DNA from 2 places in the Thermosinus thermophiluss DSM 23256 genome. Region 1 is predicted to be linked to the other one. Evidence: a T-box and tRNA genes for the amino acid it is inferred to sense, from the RefSeq annotation. Region 1 holds a T-box; the other holds one or more tRNA genes.

Region 1 (10,169 bases):
AAAACGGCGGTCAGGTGCGGGTGGCTACTAGTGCCCAGGAGCGGGATCAGATCTGGGCGGCCCGCCGGGCGGCATTGCCGTCGCTGGCCAAGCTCCGTCCGTCCACCTTTTGCGAAGATGCCACCGTGCCGCGCAGCAAGGTGCCTGATATGGTGCGCCGCATCACGGAAATCGCCCAAAAATACGACGTGCAAATTGGCACTTTTGGCCATGCCGGCGATGGTAATCTTCACCCCACGCTCGTATCCGACCTGCGCAACAACACCGAAATGGAACGGGTCTACCAAGCCATGGACGAAATTTTCCTGACCGCGCTCGAGCTGGATGGTACGCTGTCTGGCGAGCATGGCATCGGTCTGGGAAAGCTGAAATATATGCCCGCCCAATTTGGCGAGGTGGGCTTGGATGTTATGCGGGCCATTAAAAAGGCCTTGGACCCCAACGGTATTCTTAATCCCGGCAAACTGGTCGGTCAACTGCAGTAAGCAAAGGGTGGCGGCCACGGCCGCCCCCCTTTGCTTACTGGCACCCCTCCGGGTAGGGGGAGTGGAGGGGTCATTGTATTTTCCCAGGACGAGCGGTATAATAGTATTGGGAAAAATTCGCAAACAAAATTGAAGGCTAGGGAGTGACACCATGTTTAATCTCGGCATTCCGGAACTTATTTTAATTTTAGTTATCGCCCTGGTGGTCTTTGGTCCGGGCAAGCTACCGGAAGTAGGCCGGGCGTTGGGTAAGGGCATTCAGGAATTCCGGCGGGCGACGGCGGGTGAGCCGGCCAAGGAAGAGCCAAAGGCTGAAGCCAAAACGGAAGAGAAAAAGTAAGGAGTGGCGAGATGGCGGAGACCAAAACGGAGCTTCAGGACCAGCAAGCGGTCGCCCTGCCGCAAGCCGAAGCCCAGGCTGCTGATACTGACGGCGGCGCGGAAATGTCGCTTATCGACCATCTGGAGGAACTGCGCCGCCGGCTCTTGATTTCGCTGGCAGCCGTGGCTCTAGGCAGTATTGTCTGTTATTTTTATGCCCAGGAACTTGTGCATTACATAACCGCTCCCGCCGGTAAATTATACTATATGAACCCGGCCGAAGCGTTTTTCACCTATCTCAAGGTATCCTTTTTCGCCGGATTTTTGCTGGCCCTGCCGGTCGTCTTATATCAGATGTGGGCCTTTGTCGTTCCGGCTCTGACCAAACGGGAGCGACAAGCATCGCTGATTTTGGTGCCCGCGTCGCTGGCGCTGTTCTTTCTGGGCCTGGCCTTTTCGTATTTCCTCGTGCTGCCGGCAGGCATTAAATTTTTCATCGGCTTTGCCACCGAAGATTTGCAACCGATGTTCTCAATCGGCCAATACCTTTCTTTCGTCATTTCGTTTTTGCTGCCCTTTGGCGTTATTTTTGAATTGCCTTTGCTCATATTTATCATGGCGAAATTTGGCCTTATCAGCTCGGCCTATCTGGTGGCCAAGCGGAAAATTATGCTGGTTATGGCCTTCGTCGTCGGCGCCGTGATTTCGCCGACGCCCGACGTTTTTTCGCAGACCATGGTGGCCATTCCTTTACTCTTTCTGTATGAAATCAGTATTTTGGCCGTGAAGTATATTCTGCGTAAGTAGGAGAAACTAGGAGCAGAAGTTTCCGAAAGGAGCATAGTTTTGGCCTTTAACGACTTACGGGAATTTATTGCGGCGCTGGAGCGGCGCGGCTGGTTGAAGCGCATAACGGCGCCGGTAGACTGTGAGCTGGAAATTACGGAAATTACCGACCGGGTGTGCAAGCGCCAGGGCGACAAGAACGTGGCCCTGCTGTTTGAAAATGTTAAGGGTTATGATATTCCGGTGCTGATGAATGCTTTTGGCAGCATGGAGCGTATGGCCCTCGCCCTGGGAGTTGACAAGATCGACGACATCGCCGACGAAATCCGCCGACTTATTAAACTGCCGCAAGCATCGCTGCAAGGGGCTTTCGATGTGCTTAAACTGCTGCCGTCCCTGAAACCGGCGTTTAACTTTCCCAAAATGGTAAAAACCGGGCCTTGCAAAGAGGTCATTATCCGGGACAACCCTTCCTTGGACAAGTTTCCCATCCTTAAGTGCTGGCCTGGTGACGCCGGCCGATTTATCACCCTGCCGCTGGTGTTTACCAAGAATCCTACGACCGGCAAGCGCAATGTCGGAATGTACCGCATGCAGGTCTACGACGGGCAAACGACCGGGATGCACTGGCATATCCACAAAGGCGGAGCCGAAAACTACCGGGCCCATAAAGAAGCAGGCAAAAACCGGATTGAGGTGGCAGTGGCAATTGGCGGTGATCCGGTGGTAACCTATGCGGCAACGGCGCCGCTGCCGCCCGGCATGGATGAAATGGTGTTCGCCGGTTTTCTGCGCAAGAAACCGGTCGAAATGGTGAAGTGCGAGACCGTTGACCTGGAAGTGCCGGCAACGAGTGAAATCGTCCTGGAAGGCTATGTCGATCTGACCGAATTGCGCCGGGAAGGTCCCTTTGGCGACCATACCGGTTATTATTCACTGGCCGACCTTTATCCCGTCTTTCATCTTACCTGTATTACCCACCGCCGCGACCCCATCTATCCGGCTACCATTGTCGGCAAGCCGCCGATGGAGGATTGTTACCTGGCCAAAGCGACGGAACGGATTTTCCTGCCGCTGCTGCAACTCCAGCTACCGGAAATCGTGGACATCAACCTGCCGCTGGAAGGAGTATTTCATAACTGTGCCGTCGTATCGATCCGCAAAAGCTACCCCCAACACGCCAAAAAAGTAATGCATGCCCTGTGGGGCATGGGACAAATGATGTTTACCAAAATGATCATCGTGGTCGATGCCCATGTCAATGTCCAGGACATGAATGAAGTGTGGTGGCGCGTTTTCAACAACATTGACGCCCGCCGCGACATCGTCATGGTTGACGGTCCTCTTGACGCCCTTGACCACGCCTCGCCCATGCCGCACTGGGGAACCAAGGTAGGCATCGACGCTACCAAAACCTGGCCGGAGGAGGGGCACCCGCGCGAGTGGCCTGATGAGATTGCCATGTCTGACGACATTCGCCGCCGGGTCGACGCTAGATGGGCCGAACTTGGGCTGGATTAGGGGGAAACTTGACAGGTTTAGCCATTTATTGCTATGATAATGCTAACATTGACAAGCGGCGATGACGGGAAGGAGTAGCCCCATGCCCCGCCAGAGAGAGCGCCTCCTGGGCTGCAAGGGCGCTTCGGATCAGCATGTGGCCAAGTCGTCCCCGAGCCGGCAGGCTGAAGGGTGAGTAGGTCTGCCCGCACGGCCGGGGCGTTATTCCGGCACGAGTGCCCGCTTAAGCAAGCGGGAATAAAGGTGGTACCGCGGAAGTAAGCCTTTCGTCCTTTAGAAGGATAAAGGCTTTTTATTTTTGGGCGAAAAAGACAGGAGGTTTGTGCATGGAGGAGAAAACCATTCCGACCGTCTATGATCCGGCGACGGTGGAAAGCAAATGGTACAAATATTGGGAAGACGAGGGGTTGTTCCACGCCGAAGTGGAACCGGACAAAGAGCCGTTTAGTATCGTTATTCCGCCGCCCAACGTTACCGGGCAGCTTCACATGGGCCACGCCCTTGACAATACGCTCCAGGATATTCTGATTCGCTTTAAGCGCATGCAGGGTTACAACACGCTCTGGATGCCCGGGACCGACCATGCCGGCATCGCCACCCAGATCAAGGTCGAAGAGATGTTGGCCAAGGAAGGGCTGACCCGCTACGACCTTGGCCGGGAAAAATTTATTGACCGCGTCTGGGAATGGAAACGGCAGTACGGCAGCCGCATCATCAAACAGCTCAAGAGTCTTGGTGCGTCCTGCGATTGGCCGCGTGAGCGGTTTACCATGGATGAAGGCTGTTCGCGGGCAGTGCGGGAAGTTTTCGTCTCCCTTTATGAAAAAGGCCTCATTTACCAGGGCAACCGCATTACCAACTGGTGCCCCCGGTGCAAGACGGCGCTTAGTGACATCGAGGTGGAACACGAGGAAAAGAGCGGCCACCTCTATCATGTGCGGTATCCGGTGGAGGGAATGGACGGCGAATATGTTACCGTCGCCACTACCCGCCCCGAGACTATCCTGGGCGATACGGCGGTAGCCGTTCATCCCGATGACGGGCGTTATCGCCATTTGGTCGGCAAGCATCTTATTTTGCCGCTGGTAGGTCGGCGGCTGCCAATTATTGCCGATGCGTATGTTGACCCGTCGTTCGGCACCGGCGCGGTGAAAGTGACGCCCGCCCACGACCCGAACGACTTTGAAATGGGCCTGCGTCATCAGCTGCCTGAAATCATCGTCATCAATCCTGACGGCACCATGGCCGAGAACACCGGCCAATATGCCGGCATGGACCGCTACGAATGCCGGCGCGCTCTTGTCCGGGATTTAGAAGAACAGGGCTATCTTGTCCGCATTGACGAACATGTTCATTCCGTCGGCCACTGCCAGCGCTGCAGCACCGTTGTCGAGCCCTTGACGTCCAAACAATGGTTTGTTCGCATGAAGCCGCTGGCTCAGCCGGCAATTGAGGCGGTTGCCTCCGGAAAAATTAAATTTGTTCCCGAGCGGTTTACCAAGATTTATATTAACTGGCTGGAAAATATCCGCGACTGGTGTATCTCCCGCCAAATCTGGTGGGGCCACCGCATTCCCGCCTGGTACTGTGAATGCGGTGAAACAATCGTGTCGCGGGAAGATGTAACCTGCTGCCCGAAATGCGGCGGTAAGGTGGAGCAGGATCCGGACGTGCTGGATACCTGGTTCAGTTCGGCCCTCTGGCCCTTTTCGACCATGGGCTGGCCGGAAAAGACGGCCGAACTCGCTCACTTCTACCCGACAAGTGTTTTGGTAACCGGCTATGATATTATCTTTTTCTGGGTCGCGCGTATGGTTTTCATGGCCATGGAATTTCAGCGGGAAATTCCCTTCCGGCATGTCTTTATTCACGGCTTGGTGCGCGACGCCCAGGGACGGAAAATGAGCAAATCGCTCGGTAATGGCATTGATCCGCTGGAAGTAATCGAAAAGTATGGCGCCGATACGCTCCGGTTCACCCTGGTGACCGGCAACACGCCGGGTAACGACATGCGGTTTTATTGGGAACGCGTCGAATCAAGCCGGAACTTCGCCAATAAAATCTGGAATGCCTCGCGGTTCGTGCTCATGAACCTCGACGGCTTTGACGCCGCCGACTGTCCCGATCCCGCCCGGTTTACCCTGGCAGACCGCTGGATCTTAAGCCGCTACGCGCAAACCGTTACGGATGTGACGGCCAACCTGGAGAAGTTTGAACTGGGCGAGGCGGCCCGGCTGCTGTACGAATTCATCTGGAACGAGTACTGCGACTGGTACATCGAGCTTACCAAAGGTCGGCTATATCGCAAAGAAAATATTGAGGACCGGAGAGCTGCGCAGTATGTCCTATGGTATGTCCTGCGCGGCACGCTGGAGCTGCTCCATCCCTTCATGCCCTTCATCACCGAAGCCATTTGGCAGGCGCTGCCCCATGACGGCAAAAGCATTGTCGTCGCCCCTTGGCCGAAGACTCAGCCTGAGCTAATTGATGCCGAGGCGGAGCGACACATGACGGCCATCATGGACACCATTAAAGCCGTGCGCAATATGCGGGCCGAAGTCAACGTGCCGCCGGGCAAAAAGAGCGAGGTCATTATCCATGTTGCCGCAGAAGAGCTGGCGGAAGTATTCCGGGCGAACATCGCCTATCTGCAGGCGCTGGCCGCCGCTGAGTCCGTCGCCATTTGCGGCGCCGACGCCGATAAACCGGAAAACGCCATGGCGGCCGTGGTCAGCGGGGTGGAAGTATACCTCCCCCTCAAAGGGTTGATTGACGTAGAAAAAGAAACAGCCCGGCTGAATAAAGAACTGGCGGGGTTGGAAAAAGAAATCGCCCGCATTGCCGGTAAACTGGCCAATCCCGGCTTTCTGGCCAAAGCTCCCGCCGATGTGGTAGAGAAAGAGCGGGCCCGTGAACGGGAATACCAGGAAAAACGGGCGGCCATCCTTGAGCGGCTCGCCTATCTTGCCAAACTGGCATAAGGAAGGCCGGCCTATGACTTACCAACAAGCCCTGGAATATCTGGCAACGCTGAATAAATTCGGCATTAATCTCGGACTGGCCCGCATCGAACGACTGCTTGACCTGATGGGCCATCCTGAGCGCCGCTACCGTACGGTGCATGTTACCGGCACCAACGGCAAGGGCTCGACTACGGCGATGCTGGCCGCAATCTTGCAGGCGAGCGGGGTGAAAACCGGGATGTATACATCGCCCCATTTAGTAGAGTACACTGAGCGGATGGCGGTGGACGGCCGTCCGGCCGCCCCTGCCGCTTTCGCAGCCGCGATTGAGCATACCCGCCGGTTTGTTGAGCAGATGACGGCAGAGGGGTGGGAGCACCCTACCGAATTTGAAGTCCTGACGGCGGCGGCCTTTCATTATTTTGCCGAGGCGAAAGTGGAGTATGCTGTCATCGAGGTTGGCCTTGGGGGCCTCTTGGACTCGACCAATGTCGTTAGCCCCGAAGTAGCGGTTATTACTAATGTAGCCTTGGAACATACCGACCGCTGCGGCGCCACGGTTAGGGAAATTGCCCGGCACAAGGCCGGCATTATCAAGGCGGGCGTGCCGGTCGTCACTGCTGCCGAAGGGGAAGCCCTTGCCGTAATCCGCCAGACGGCTGCGGCCTGCGGCAGCATGCTGTACGTGCGGGGACAGGACTTTGCCGGCGAGTATCTGGGACAGCACGGCTATTGCCAAAAGGTCGCCGTTCATACCGCACAACATGGTAGGCTCGGGCCTTTTTCCCTTACCTTGCTTGGGCGGCACCAGGTGGAAAATTGTGCTATCGCCGTCATGGCGGCCCTGGTCCTTGCCGGTCGGGGCGCACCAATTACGCCGGCCGCGATCGCGGCCGGACTGGCCGCGGCGCGCTGGCCGGGACGGTTCGAAGTTTTTCCCGGAGAGCCTGTCGTGGTGGTGGACGGTGCTCATAATCCCCACGGCGCGCAGGCGCTGCGGGCTGCGCTTGACGAGGTTTTTGGCGGGCAGCCGGTTACTTTTCTGCTGGGGATACTGCGTGATAAGGACATCGCCGGTATAGTGCGCGCTCTGGTGCGACCATACGACAAGGTAGTCGTCGCGGCGCCGTTGTCCGAACGGGCTGCGGCCCCGGGCGAAATTGCCCGGGAAATAGGCGGCTACGTGGAAGAAGCCCCGAGTATTGCGGCAGGGCTGGCGCGGGCCCGCCGGTTGGGCGGGGCGGATGGCGTGGTTTGTGCGGCCGGCTCGCTGTATCTTATCGGTACGGTACGGCAAATAATTTTGCCATAAACATAGACAAATAAGGCGCGCTTGGATATAATATAGCTGGTGAAAAGTTGTGCACATAACCTACCGGACAACTAAAACTCAGTATATATTGGACTACCTCATCGAGCACTGCATTATTGCGGTGGCCTTTTTTTTGCCGTTGTCCCTGACGGTTTCGACGGTTTTTCTCGGTGGCGGGGCGCTGCTGTGGGCCGGCAAAATGGCTTTGGCACGGCGCCTGGCGCTCAAACCTACCCCTTTGGATGGTCCTATCGCCCTATTAGTGGTATTGTCGGCCGCATCCGTTCTTGTTTCGCCGGACCGCTCGTTTAGTTTTTACAATTATTATCACTTGATGGGGCGGTATATTATCATTTATTATATTATTATCAACAACGTCCACTCTCTGACGCAGCTTAAACGTATTGTATGGGCGGTGCTGGCCTCGGCCGCCGTTGTTACCGCCTATGGCTTTTACCAATATGTATGTGGGATAGATATTTCCGCCTTTGAATGGGTGGACGGTGAGCAGTTTCCCGACTTAAAAGTGCGCGTCTTTTCTACGCTGCAAAATCCTAATCTCCTGGCTGGCTTTCTGGTCATGATCATGGCGCTGGCTGCGGGGCTGGCGCTGCGCGGTGCTCCTTCCTTCCCGCGGCGGCTGGCATTTGCTATCTTTATTGGCCTTCTGGGCGGTTGTTTGGTACTTACGTATTCCCGCGGCGCATGGCTTAGCGTGTTGGCGGTGATTGGCGCCTACGGCGTGCTGCATAACCGGCGCATCTTCTGGTTATTGCTCTTAATTCCGGCGGCCGTGCTGCCGGCGCATGATGCAGTCCTGGAGCGGCTGCTTTCGATCATCAATCCAACCGATACGTCTTCCACCCTGCGCATCGCCCTTTGGGAAAGCACCGTGGCCATGATTATGGACCGGCCGCTCTTAGGAATCGGCTGGGGGGCATATTGGCTGGTATACCCGGAATATGACTTCTTTGTCCAGAATGCCGGCACAAAAATTTTCCACGCCCATAATCTTTATTTGCAGATAGCCGCGGAAATCGGCATTCCCGGTTTTCTTGCCTTTCTTACCGTAATGGCCGGGCACGCGCGGCTGGCCGTCCGGCTGATTGACAATACCGGCGACCGGTGGGCCTCTGCCCTTATGCTGGGAGTGGTGGCCGCGTTAGTGGGTTTGGCTGTCAGCGGCCTGACCGACCACATTTTGTTTAACATCCAGCTGTCAATGCTGTTTTGGTTGCTTAATGCCATGGTGGTAGTGGTGTGGCACAACGCATACCTGCGGGCTTAAGTGCAACTTCGTTCACATTTTGTGTAATTTAGTGCATATTTCCTCTTCAGCCCGGCAGGGATTTTTTATGTCTGTTGCGAATTTTATTATATAAATAATAAAATAATCAAGAGAACCACAGGGCCTAGTGCCCTTAATTTTTTCCGCGCAGTTTTGTGAAATTTCGAACATACATTTATATTCTACCATTTGCAAACGGGTGGCGGGGAGGCGGGAAGATGAAATTGGCCCAAATCCGGGAAATACTGCAGGCCGAGGTGATTTGCGGCGAAAACTTGCTGGAAACGGAAGCGATCTGCGCTTGCGGTGCTGACCTGATGAGCGACGTATTGGCTTTTACCAAAGAAAAAACGTTGCTTTTGACGGGTTTAACCAATATTCAGGTCATCCGGACAGCCGAAGTGAGCGATTTAGTCGGCATCGTGTTTGTTCGCGGCAAACGGCCGGGCGATGACGTGGTCCGGTTAGCCAAGGCCAAAGGTATTCCGTTGTTTGTTTGCAGCCTTCCTTTGTATGAGGCCTGCGGACTATTATATACCAACGGCTTGGTCGGTTGTTCCCAACGGTGATGGACAGTGAATGCCGATGGAGCCATTGTTTTGGAGTTTCCGCTGACCGGGGGAAATTTTGAAGGCGCCGGGGAAGCTTCCAGCAAAGTTAAACGCGTACTTCAGCAGTTGGGCATCCGGCCTGATATTGTGCGGCGGATCGCGATCGGCGCCTATGAAGCGGAAATGAATGTTATTATTCATGCGTGGCGGGGCGTGCTGCGCGCTTGTATCTACGCCGATCATACTGAACTGACCATTGAAGACGAAGGGCCGGGAATTGCCAATATTGAACAGGCGATGCAAGAGGGATTTTCGACCGCGCCGGATCATATCCGCGAGCTAGGGTTTGGCGCTGGCATGGGATTACCCAATATGCACAAATGTTCCGATGAATTTACGATTCAATCAGAAGTTAATGCGGGCACGAAAATCCGAATGGTAATCCGCCATTCATGACTGTGTGGTGGGGAAAATGGCAGAGTATTTTCACTCGGTGCGGCTTATTGCCAGTCGCTGCCAGGGATGTGTCAACTGCATAAAGCGTTGTCCTACGGAAGCCATTCGTATCCGGGGCGGCAAGGCGCAGATTACCGAGGCGCGCTGCATTGACTGCGGCGAGTGCATCCGGCGCTGTCCCAACCATGCCAAAACGGCGGTCACTGATTGTCTCGCCGATCTAAAAAACTACAAATATAATATTGCTTTGCCGGCACCGTCGCTTTATGCCCAGTTCGGCCTGGAAATCCCCATCGAGTCAATTTTGTGCGGTCTGTTGAATATCGGTTTTGACGAGGTCTTTGAGGTCGCGCAAGGTGCGGAAATTGTCGCTTTGGCCGTCCATCGCTATTTGCAGCGCGGTGACATCAAACGCCCGGCGATTTCTTCCGCGTGTCCGGCGGTCGTACGGCTCATTCAGGTGAAATACCCTGAATTAATTGATCA
Region 2 (10,169 bases), on a different contig from region 1:
CGGCCGACCCGGTAGCCATGGCGAAGGCTTTTGGTCTGGCTGTCGCCGCCGGACGCACCGCCTATTTGGCCGGCCCGGGCGCTGTCCAGCAGTATGCCAGCGCCTCGTCGCCTTTGACCGGCTTCCTCCGCGAATAACCTATGAAACGAGGTCGGTAAAATGGGCACTTTTTACGACGTTATTAAAGACTATCGAAGCTTCGACTTTGCGGCCTATTTTTCGCAAGTTACCGCTAGTGACGTGCGGCACATCCTGAGGCAAGACCGGCTCAACGCGTTCGATTTTTTGGCCTTGCTGTCACCGCCGGCAGAGCCCTATTTAGAAGAAATGGCCCAAAAGGCTCACCGCTTAACCGTTCAGCATTTCGGCCGGACAATGCTTCTTTATACGCCTTTGTATTTGGCTAACTATTGCGTTAACCAGTGCGTTTATTGCGGCTTCCGGCTGAACAATAAACTGGAGCGGAAAAAACTCACTTTGACGGAAGTTGAACGGGAAGCCCAGCTTATTGCCGCTACCGGCTTAAAACATATTCTCATTCTTACAGGCGAATCCCGGCAGCATTCACCGGTTTCCTACATTAAAGACTGTGTTAACATACTGAAAAAATACTTTACTTCCATCAGCATTGAAATCTACCCGCTGACCCAGGAAGAATACGCCGAATTAATCGGCGCCGGTGTGGACGGCCTGACGATTTACCAGGAAGTGTACAACGAAGAGGTTTATGCCGAAATGCACCCCGCCGGCCCAAAACGCAATTACCGGTTTCGGCTGGAAGCGCCGGAGCGGGCCTGCCAGGCGGGGCTGCGGACGGTAAACATCGGCGCTTTGCTCGGCCTTAACGACTGGCGGCAAGAAGCATTCTTCACCGGCCTGCATGCCGATTACCTGCAGCGCCGGTTTCCCGACGTAGAAGTAAGCATTTCGCCGCCCCGGATGCGGCCGCACTTTGGCGGCTTTGCGCCCCCGGTTATGGTGAGCGACCAGAATCTGGTACAGTATGTTTTGGCCTTCCGGTTATTTATGCCGCGCAGCGGGATTACCCTGTCAACCAGAGAGAATGGGCGCTTGCGGGACGCGATGGTAAGGCTGGGCGTGACCAAAATGTCCGCCGGCTCCTGCACGGCGGTCGGCGGCCGCTCCGACCATGAGGCCGTCGGGCAATTCCAAATTTCCGATGAACGCACGGTGGCGGAAGTGGCAGCAATGCTGTATGCCCAGGGTTATCAGCCAATATATAAAGATTGGCAGGCGCTGTAACGCTGCGTCTGCCGGAACAGGAGCAAGAGCGGCATGAATACTTTTGAGCAAGGATTACTGCGTTATTTTACGGCCAATATGCTGGCCAAAATCCAGTCTGTCAAAATCGGTATTGCCGGCGCCGGCGGCCTGGGGTCAAACTGCGCTCAACTGCTGGTGCGGTCTGGTTTTAAGAAGTTCAAAATTGTCGATTTTGACTGTATTGACTACAGCAACCTCAACCGGCAGTTTTATTTTCTCCACCAGGTTGCCAAGCCGAAGGCGCCAATGCTACGGGAAAACTTGCGCCAGATTAACCCTGATGTCGAAATAGATATCGTCCAGACAAAAATAGATGAAAATAATATTAACGGACTGTTCGGGGACTGCGACGTTGTCGTCGAGGCCGTCGACCGGGCGGAATTCAAGAAAATGATTGTCGAGCATTATATCGCGTCCGGGAAACTCTTGGTCGCCGCATCCGGGCTGGCCGGCTGGGGCGATAGCGACCGCATTCGCGTCCACAAAATTAAAGATAATTTTTACTTAGTAGGCGATCTGACAACCGCGAGCGGGCCTGACTGCCCGCCGGTGGCACCTTGTGTAAATATTGCCGCGGCCAAACAAGCCGACGTAATTCTTAACTGGGTTTTAGGACCAATAAAAAAAGGGGGCAACTAGTGTGGATAGACAAACGGCCTTAGCCATTTTGCACCGCGCCGACATCTACGGCATAACTTCGGAAGAGCACTCGCTGGGACGCAGCAATGTCGAGGTAGCCCAGCTCATGATCGCGGCCGGCATTAAGGTAATTCAGTACCGGGAAAAAGACAAGAAGGCGCGCCTTATGTATGAGGAGTGCTGTAAAATTCGCGAGCTCACCCGCGCCGCCGGCGTACTGTTTATTGTTAACGATCACATTGATTTGGCTATGTTGGTCGAGGCTGACGGCGTGCATATCGGTCAAGACGACCTGCCGCCGGCCAAGGTTCGCGAGCTGGTGGGCAAAGAGATGCTTATCGGCCTGTCAACCCACAACCCGGCCGAGGCCCAGGCCGCCGAAAAAGCGGGTGTTGTTGATTATATCGGGGTCGGCCCCATCTATGCGACTCAAACCAAAAAGGATGTCAGTGCTCCGGTTGGGCTGGAATACCTTTCTTATGTCGCCCAAAACATTTCCCTGCCCTTTGTGGCCATCGGCGGGATTAAGGAGCATAATCTCGCCGAAGTCATCCGCCATGGCGGCCGCACCGTCGCCTTAGTAACGGAAATTGTCGGCGCGGTGGATATCAAGGCAAAAGTCCAGGCCCTGCGCGCGAAATTTACATGATTTACCATTGACGAAACAGCACGCAGTCTGCTATAATTTAAAGCTGTCTGGGGTTATAGCTCAGTTGGTTAGAGCGCTTCGTTGACATCGAAGAGGTCAGCGGTTCGAGTCCGTTTAACCCCACCAGCGTCGGGGCGTAGCTCAGTTTGGTAGAGCGCCATCTTGGGGTGGTGGAGGCCGCTGGTTCAAGTCCAGTCGCTCCGACCATAAACTTTCGGGGTGTAGCTCAGTTTGGTAGAGCGTTCGGTTCGGGACCGAAAGGTCGTAGGTTCAAATCCTGTCACCCCGACCATCCAAAATTTTAACGCCAACCATTGCGGTTGGCGTTTTGTTTAGGCTTTGCATGAAAAAGCGCACTGCGCCTATTAAAAACCACAAAGGACGCTAAGGACGCTAAGGGTATACCGGGCGCGACGCATGTCGCGCCAAAAAAGAAAAATTCTTCGCGTAACTTCGCGCGTGCCCTTTGCGGTAAAAGCTTATACTTTCTGACAATGAGGCATAAAGGCCGCCCGACGGGCGGCCTTTGTCATTTATAGCTTTTTATTTCAGCTGGCATTTGCCAGTTTGCTAATTTCCGCCTTAATCTCTTCCCACACAATAATCGGCGCTTTAGCAAATCCGTTGAAAACCGTCGCCGAAGCGGAAGTGTAGGAGCCGCAGGCCGGCACTAAGATAAGGTCGTCCATCGCCAGCGGCGGCGTCAGTTTATCACGGAACAGGACGTCCAGCGAGTCACAGCTCGGCCCGGCGAAGGTCGCCGCGATTTTCGGCCCGCACTTAAAGGTCTCCAATTCAAAGTCCCAGTGGTCGAAGATAATGCCGGAGAAAGTACCGTACAGGCCTTCATCCAGGAAATACCACTGCTGGCCGTTACGCTGCTGCACGCCGATGACGCGGGTAATAAGGTTGACAGCCGTACCGCAGATAAAACGGCCCGGCTCGGCCCATATTTCGGTATTGGGGAAGTACTGGGCCAAGGCCGTGCGGATCTGGCTCATCATAGCTGCCGCATCCACCTTCATGCCAATCGCCGGGATGGGAAACCCGCCGCCGATATCCAGAATACGCAGATTAAACCCTTTTTGGGCCGCAGCGTCGAAAATCCGGCGGCAGGCCGCCAGGGCGTCCACATAGGCGCCGGCGTCGGTCGACTGGCTGCCCACATGAAAACAGAGACCGGCCACGTCCAGCCCCTGCTCGCGGGCAATCGTCAAGAGACGGAGCGCTTCGTCGGGGTGGGCGCCAAATTTTTTATTCAAGTCGACCAGGGCGTTGGGATTATCGACCCGCACCCGAAGCAGCACCGTGCCGCCCGGGACCGCCTTGGCCATCTTATAAATCTCGCTTTCGCTGTCAAAAGTAAATTTGCGCACACCGGTTTGCCGCGCCGCCGCCAACCCGGACGCGGTTTTCACCGGATTGGCGTAGACAATGCGCTCGGGCGCGATGCCCATCTGGGCCAGGGCCAGGATTTCGCCGTCCGAAGCCACGTCAAAACACGCGCCGAGACCGGCGAGCTCGTCAATAATGCGCGAGTCCGGATTGGCCTTCATGGCATAATAGATATGCACGCCAGGCAGGTGTTCTGCCAGGAAATTGTAATTATAACGGATTTGGTCGCGGGACAACACCAACAGCGGGGTGCCATATTTGGCGGCCAGTGCCTCCACGGCCGGTTGTGACAATTTGAATATTTTTTGCATTAGTCTGCACCTGCCTCTCGATTATTCGCTTTCCTGATTGTATCATAAACAGCCAAAAGTGCAATAGCAAAGGCAGGAAAAATTCAGGGAGTAACAGAGGCGGCAAGCCCAATAAGCTGCCGCCTCTTTAGTTAAAGCACCTGGCTGATGTGCATCGCCCGGAACTTGCCCGCGCTTTTCGCGGCCGCCTTATTCAGTTGCACCAGGCAGACAGGACATTCGGTAACGACGATTTGGGCGCCCGTCTGCTCGATATTGGCTCTTTTCTTGTCAAGAATCGCCTCCGCAATGTCAGGATAATCAATATGGAACGAACCGGCGCCGCCACAGCAGGTATCGGCGCCAGGCATTTCGACGTAATCCGCTGCCGCAGTGAGCAGCTGTCGCGGCTGCTTTTTGATCCCCTGGCCGCGGCCGAGATGGCACGGCTCGTGGAAGGTAATCTTCACAATGCTGCGTTGCCTGGGCTGATAGCCCACCTTTACCAGATATTCGCTGAGGCCCATAATCTTGCGGCTGAACGCGGCCGCCCGGTCTTTCCACTCCGGGTCGTCGGCAAAATAGGAAGCAACGTGTTTGAGCATGCCGCTGCAGCTGGCGCAGTCGCTAACCACCACATCAACGTCTTCAAACAGGCGGATGTTTTCTTTCGCCAGTTCCAGAAAATCGCCGCGCAAGCCGTGGGCCAGGTGCGGCAAGCCGCAGCACACATTGTCCACCAATTTCGGCTCGGACAGCGTGCGTAAAATCGCCACCGTCTCCCTGGCCGCCTCGGGAAACATCATCCGCATGCCACAGCCATAGAAATAGGCCACTTTAGCATTCGCCGGGAGACTTACGCTCCGATGGGGCGCCGGGCCGCCGAGGGCGGCCGGGCCGGCAAAATTGGCAAGATACTGCTCGCGGGTCAACCCACTTGGTGCCATACCGAAAGGCACGAAACGGTTTAACCCCACTTTGCGCAGCACGCCCAGGGCCCCGGCCGACATTTTGACCAGCGTCCGGTGTTTCAGCATCGTGCCGAGCGCCTTATACTTTATACCGGCGCCGGACTTGTCGGCAAAGTACTGCCGGACGGCCATCATCGCCTCATCGGTTTTGACCTTGCTCGGACAGTTGTCGACGCACGTCCGGCAGAGCAAGCAAAAATTCATCGCTTCCAGCACGTCAGGCGTGGGCTCAAACCCGCCCTGCACCAGCGCGCGGGCGATGTTATTTTTGCCGCGGGCGCTGGACGCTTCAATATCTTTTACGCCAAACAGCGGACATACGGTCAGGCAGGTGCCGCAGCGGTCGCACTGGCTGACGATGCTGCTCACCTTTTGCAAAAGGTCGCGTTTATCGGTATTGCTCATGATAAGCTCCTTCTAGCAAATATTTACCATATTTTCCCGGGATTTAAAATGCCTTTCGGGTCGAGCGCCTGTTTAATCGCTTTGTGCACCCTGATACCCCCTTCACCCAGGGCACTTATCGTATACGGCCGTTTAGTAATGCCAATGCCGTGTTCGCCGGACAGCGTGCCGCCAACGGCCAGGGCCTCGGCAAAGATCTCGTCAACCGCCTTGTGCACCCGTTCGGCTTCTTCGGGATTAGACAGGTCGCACAAGACCGACGGGTGCAGGTTGCCGTCGCCGGCATGGCCATAAACGGCGATAGGCAGGTTGTATTTTTCGGAGATTTTGCGGATGCGACGGACCATTTCGGGAAATTCGTTGCGCGGCACCGAAATGTCCTCACCCAGCCGGTTGGGCGCCATGGCCCCTACCGCCGAACTAAGGCCGCGGCGGATTGCCCAGATGTCTTCCTCTTCCTGCTTCGATTGCGCGATGCGCACTTCCGCAACGTTAAAGCCGCGGGCAATCGTCGCGATCTGTTCGGCTTGCTTATCAAGTTCTTCCTTATTATCGCCGTCGATTTCGATAATAACGCAGGCCTCGACGGCCTGATCGATATCGAGCTTGCGATGGCGGGCCACCGCCTGAATACTCATTTTGTCCATCAGTTCGGCCGCCGCCGGCACAACGCCGGACTGCAGCATCTTATGAATAGTGGCGCAGGCGTCGTCAAGGGAGTAGAACATAAGCTGCAGCGTGTTACGCGCCTTGGGCATGGGGATAAGCCGGAGCAACACCTTGGTGATGATGCCCAGCGTGCCTTCCGAGCCGGTGAACAATTGGGTAAGGTTATAGCCGGTTACATTCTTAATGGCCTTGCCGCCGGTTTGAATAACCGTGCCGTCGGCCAGCACCACTTCCAGGCCCATCACATAGTTGCTGGTAACACCATACTTGACGGCCCGCATGCCGCCGGCGTTTTCGGCGACATTGCCGCCGATGGTGGAAAACTTCCAGCTTGCCGGGTCAGGCGGATAGAATAAGCCTTTGGCCGCACAGAAATTGTACAGGTCAACCGTCCGCACCCCTGGTTCGACGGTGATCATCATGTTCTTCTCATCGAATTCCAAAATCTTGGTCATCCGGTCAAGGCATAAAGAAATACCGCCGGCCAGGGGAATACTGCCTCCGGTGCGGCCACTGGCCGCTCCCCGCGGCGTTACCGGGATGCCATGCTCGTTGGCCAGCGCCATTACTTGCGACACTTCCTCCGTCGTAAGGGGACGGACGACAACGTCAGGGTTATTGGCGGGCACGAGCGGAACAAAAGACGAATCATAAGAGTAGCCAAAACGGTCGATGTTGGAATCGAGCACGTTTTCGGCGCCAACAATGGCGCGCAGTTTTTCTTTAATTTCATTGGCTATCATTGCAGCACCTCCGTGTGAAATGCAAAAAGCAGCCTCCGCTTCTGGCGGTTCAGGGCCGTCACCTTGTAGTTGCCATTTTATTTAAATCATTCGACATATTTAAAAGGCACTCCTTTCTAATCTTTTGACAAAAGCGGCAAAAGTTAAACGCCTTGCCAAAACCGCCTACCATTGCCGCCAAAATTTGCGGCCGGTTAGCGGCAATAAAAAGCTGCCCGGGGTAGAGGGCAGCTGTAAAAACTGGATGTCATTGTTTCAAATTTGGTAAAAAGCGCTTTGCGCCAAGTCTACTACCCGAGGCTGCAGCCCTTTTGCTTGTACATAGTCCGCGCCGGCGGCAGTGGTGATAACCGTGCTGCCTTGCCCGCAGACATAGCCGTTCACCATAATAACCTTACCGTTTACTATTGTCATAAAGGCCTGCTGTCTAGTCAGGTCAAGCACGGTAATGTCGGCGTCGGCGCCAGGCCGGAAATGTCCTTTGTTCATGAGGCCAAGAATACGGGCCGGGTTATAGCTGGTTTTCTGGACAAACTCTTTCAGCGTCAACGCCTGTAGTTTGACAAGGGACAGCCCCATTTCGACAATAACATTGCGGGGGATGCCGCCGCCATCGGTGCTGATGGCGTCGACGACAAAACGGCCGTCAGGGCGCTTAGCCGTGGCCAGCCGCAGCCGCGGCTCAGGCGGGTTGACATTGAAGCTGACAGTGGTATCGGTTTCTTTTTGTCGCCAGTACGCTGCCGCTTCCGGGCCGGTAGCGAGCACCACTTCGCCACCCGCTTCCATGTTGATTTGGGCCCAGCCGGCCAAAATGGCCTCCTCCAAGCCTTGTTCGGTCGGCGCAAACCCGCCGGCTTCAAGACATTTCCGGGTTTGCAGGCTTTCCGGCGCTCCTTGCGCGCACCTGGCGCTGGTACCGTTAAGGGGCGAAAGGTACGACTCACAGCGGATGTTGGGGTTAGCAATCAGGGCGGCAATGGCTTCTTCTGCTTCCTGCATCCAGGGGCGGATCACCCCCCGCGTGTAGCTGTTAATATGAGCAATATGCAGCGCCTGGCCTTGCGCCAGTTCGATCGCTTCGAGAAAGCCTTCAATGTTAGAACCTTTATTTAAGGTGCCGCAGTGGAAGGCAATGTAAGCCTTATTTTGATTGGCTACTTCGATGGCCCGGGCCGTAGCGTCAGGCGTTAGTGGGTAGTGACCGCCGAGCAGTTTAAGGCCAATAGCCCCCTTTTTTAGTGACCTGTCCAGCAAGTCCTGCAGTTCAGCCGTGCCGGGATTGGTGTCCTTTACGGTGTACTCAGGCCGCACATACTCAATCGTGGCGACATTCAGGCCCACCCCGTAGTCGCGGGCCAAATCGAGGACACTGTCGACCGGTCCGGCCATGTCCAAGGTGGTCGTAACCCCCGCCTTGGCCAGCATCTTGTGGCCAAATTTGCCGCCAATCCAAGCCGATATGTGCGTATGCAGGTCGACAATGCCGGGTACGACATGGTAGCCGCGTAGTTCGATTACTTCCTGGGCCAGAGTGGGAGCAATATCCGGCGCAATCTCCGCGATTTTACCGTCCTTAATGGCAACGTCCGCGACCTCTTCGCGGTCGGTGGCATAGTCAACAACCGTGCCGTTTTTTAAGAGTATGTCATAGCGATAAGCCATGTCCTTCCCCTCCTAATGGCTAAACATCCTGCAGGCTATCCGAATCAGCACCGCGAGCAGCTGACTAATAGTCTTATCCTTGATTTATCTGGGGTCGGAAATATGAAAATGTATCAATTGTGTAAAAAGGGATTGCGTTTCAAAAAAAGAGCCATTTTCAAAATCCGCAGTTAAAGCGGAGATTTTAAAATGGCTTATACCAAATTACCATAGTTCCAAACTTTTGCAGAACCCTTATTAAGAAATTTAATCTAGCACTGATTTGGTTAATAATACTGCGGGCGCCGGTCGGCGAATACCGGTACTTTCCGGCGAATTTCCGGCACGATCCCAAGATCAATATCGGCAATAATAACCTGTTCTTCGGTTTCGGACCCCTCGGCCAGAACTTCGCCCCAGGGACTCACAACCAGGGAATGGCCGAAGAAGGTGTTGCTATGGTCTTGGCCCACCCGGTTGACGGCAACGACAAACATCTGGTTTTCAATGGCCCGGGCCTGGCTCAGGATAAGCCAGTGCCGGCCGCGGACCGCCGGCCATTCGGCCGGTACGAACAGCACCTGCGCCCCTTTTAGCGCGAGCGCGCGCGTCAGTTCGGTGAACCGGAGGTCATAGCAAACGATGCCGCCGGCCTTGCCAAAGCTGAGGTCAAATAAGCCTTGTTTATCGCCAGGAGCCAAATATTTTTCCTCATTCATCATCGGCACCAGGTGAATTTTACTGTATTTGCCGATCACTTCACCGGCGCTGTCAATAACATAGATGGTGTTATACACCTTGCCGTCGCGGATTTCGGCGATTGAACCGCCGACAATTTCGACGCCGTTGTCTTTGGCAAACTTCTGCAGCATTGTGACGGTAGGCCCGCCATCAGGCTCGCCAATCTCCAGTAATTGGTCAAGCACATAGCCCGTTGTCCATAGCTCGGGCAGCACGAACAACTTGGCGCCAGCCTTGGCGCCTTGCTCCAGCATGGCCAGCGCCTTTTGGCGGTTAGCCTGGACATCGCCCAGGACGATATCCATTTGCAGCAGTGCGACTTTCATTACTCAACCATCTCCTCACCCAGCACCACCACTTCGTAATGGTGGGTAATTTTACGGCAAAAATATTTGATATAGAAATACCGGTTATTTAGATATATTACTTTATGGGGCAAAATACACCTGCAGGAAATTGGCCATCTTTTCGGAAAATTCTTGGCGCCAGTAAATCACGCCCAGCGCTACCGTCTGGCATTACCGCATAATATTTTTTTACCCTACCACCGTCCGCGCAAGCTCCCGGGAAATATTGCGGCAGCCCGTTTCTTTAATCATCAGCGTACATAACAAGCCAAGCACAAGCACCAATGCACAGCCACCAAACGCTACCTGAAAGGCTTGCTGCGAATAGATCCTAACCCCGTGCTCCATAGCGCCCTGCCATTGCCGATCCAGAACCCAGCCAAAAGCGGGCT

What was found. A T-box is a leader RNA that pairs with one kind of tRNA and senses whether it is charged. The one in region 1 lies ahead of BLQ99_RS03740 (valine--tRNA ligase), so its partner is inferred to be a tRNA-Val.
Region 2: it encodes a tRNA-Val, which carries the amino acid that the T-box ahead of BLQ99_RS03740 (valine--tRNA ligase) is inferred to sense. The anticodon was not compared.

What each region holds. Positions count from the first base shown of each region.
Region 1 covers NZ_FNBU01000004.1:49,145-59,313, forward strand. Annotated here, with positions in the region: gene BLQ99_RS03720 (FAD-binding oxidoreductase) at 1-485, shown strand, start outside; gene BLQ99_RS03725 (Sec-independent protein translocase subunit TatA/TatB) at 637-825, shown strand; gene tatC (twin-arginine translocase subunit TatC) at 837-1,613, shown strand; gene BLQ99_RS03735 (menaquinone biosynthesis decarboxylase) at 1,653-3,113, shown strand; T-box leader at 3,166-3,390, shown strand; gene BLQ99_RS03740 (valine--tRNA ligase) at 3,440-6,094, shown strand; gene BLQ99_RS03745 (bifunctional folylpolyglutamate synthase/dihydrofolate synthase) at 6,108-7,388, shown strand; gene BLQ99_RS03750 (O-antigen ligase family protein) at 7,438-8,676, shown strand; gene BLQ99_RS03755 (DRTGG domain-containing protein) at 8,895-9,245, shown strand; gene BLQ99_RS03760 (ATP-binding protein) at 9,252-9,683, shown strand; gene BLQ99_RS03765 ([Fe-Fe] hydrogenase large subunit C-terminal domain-containing protein) at 9,700-10,169, shown strand, end outside.
Region 2 covers NZ_FNBU01000001.1:177,469-187,637, forward strand. Annotated here, with positions in the region: gene BLQ99_RS00880 (thiazole synthase) at 1-137, shown strand, start outside; gene thiH (2-iminoacetate synthase ThiH) at 160-1,263, shown strand; gene thiF (sulfur carrier protein ThiS adenylyltransferase ThiF) at 1,297-1,923, shown strand; gene thiE (thiamine phosphate synthase) at 1,925-2,572, shown strand; tRNA gene BLQ99_RS00900 (tRNA-Val) at 2,622-2,698, shown strand; tRNA gene BLQ99_RS00905 (tRNA-Pro) at 2,703-2,779, shown strand; tRNA gene BLQ99_RS00910 (tRNA-Pro) at 2,788-2,864, shown strand; gene BLQ99_RS00915 (type III PLP-dependent enzyme) at 3,121-4,278, opposite strand; gene BLQ99_RS00920 ((Fe-S)-binding protein) at 4,410-5,633, opposite strand; gene BLQ99_RS00925 (FAD-binding oxidoreductase) at 5,657-7,045, opposite strand; gene BLQ99_RS00930 (dihydroorotase) at 7,301-8,710, opposite strand; gene BLQ99_RS00935 (carbon-nitrogen family hydrolase) at 8,977-9,756, opposite strand; gene BLQ99_RS00940 (MFS transporter) at 9,967-10,169, opposite strand, start outside.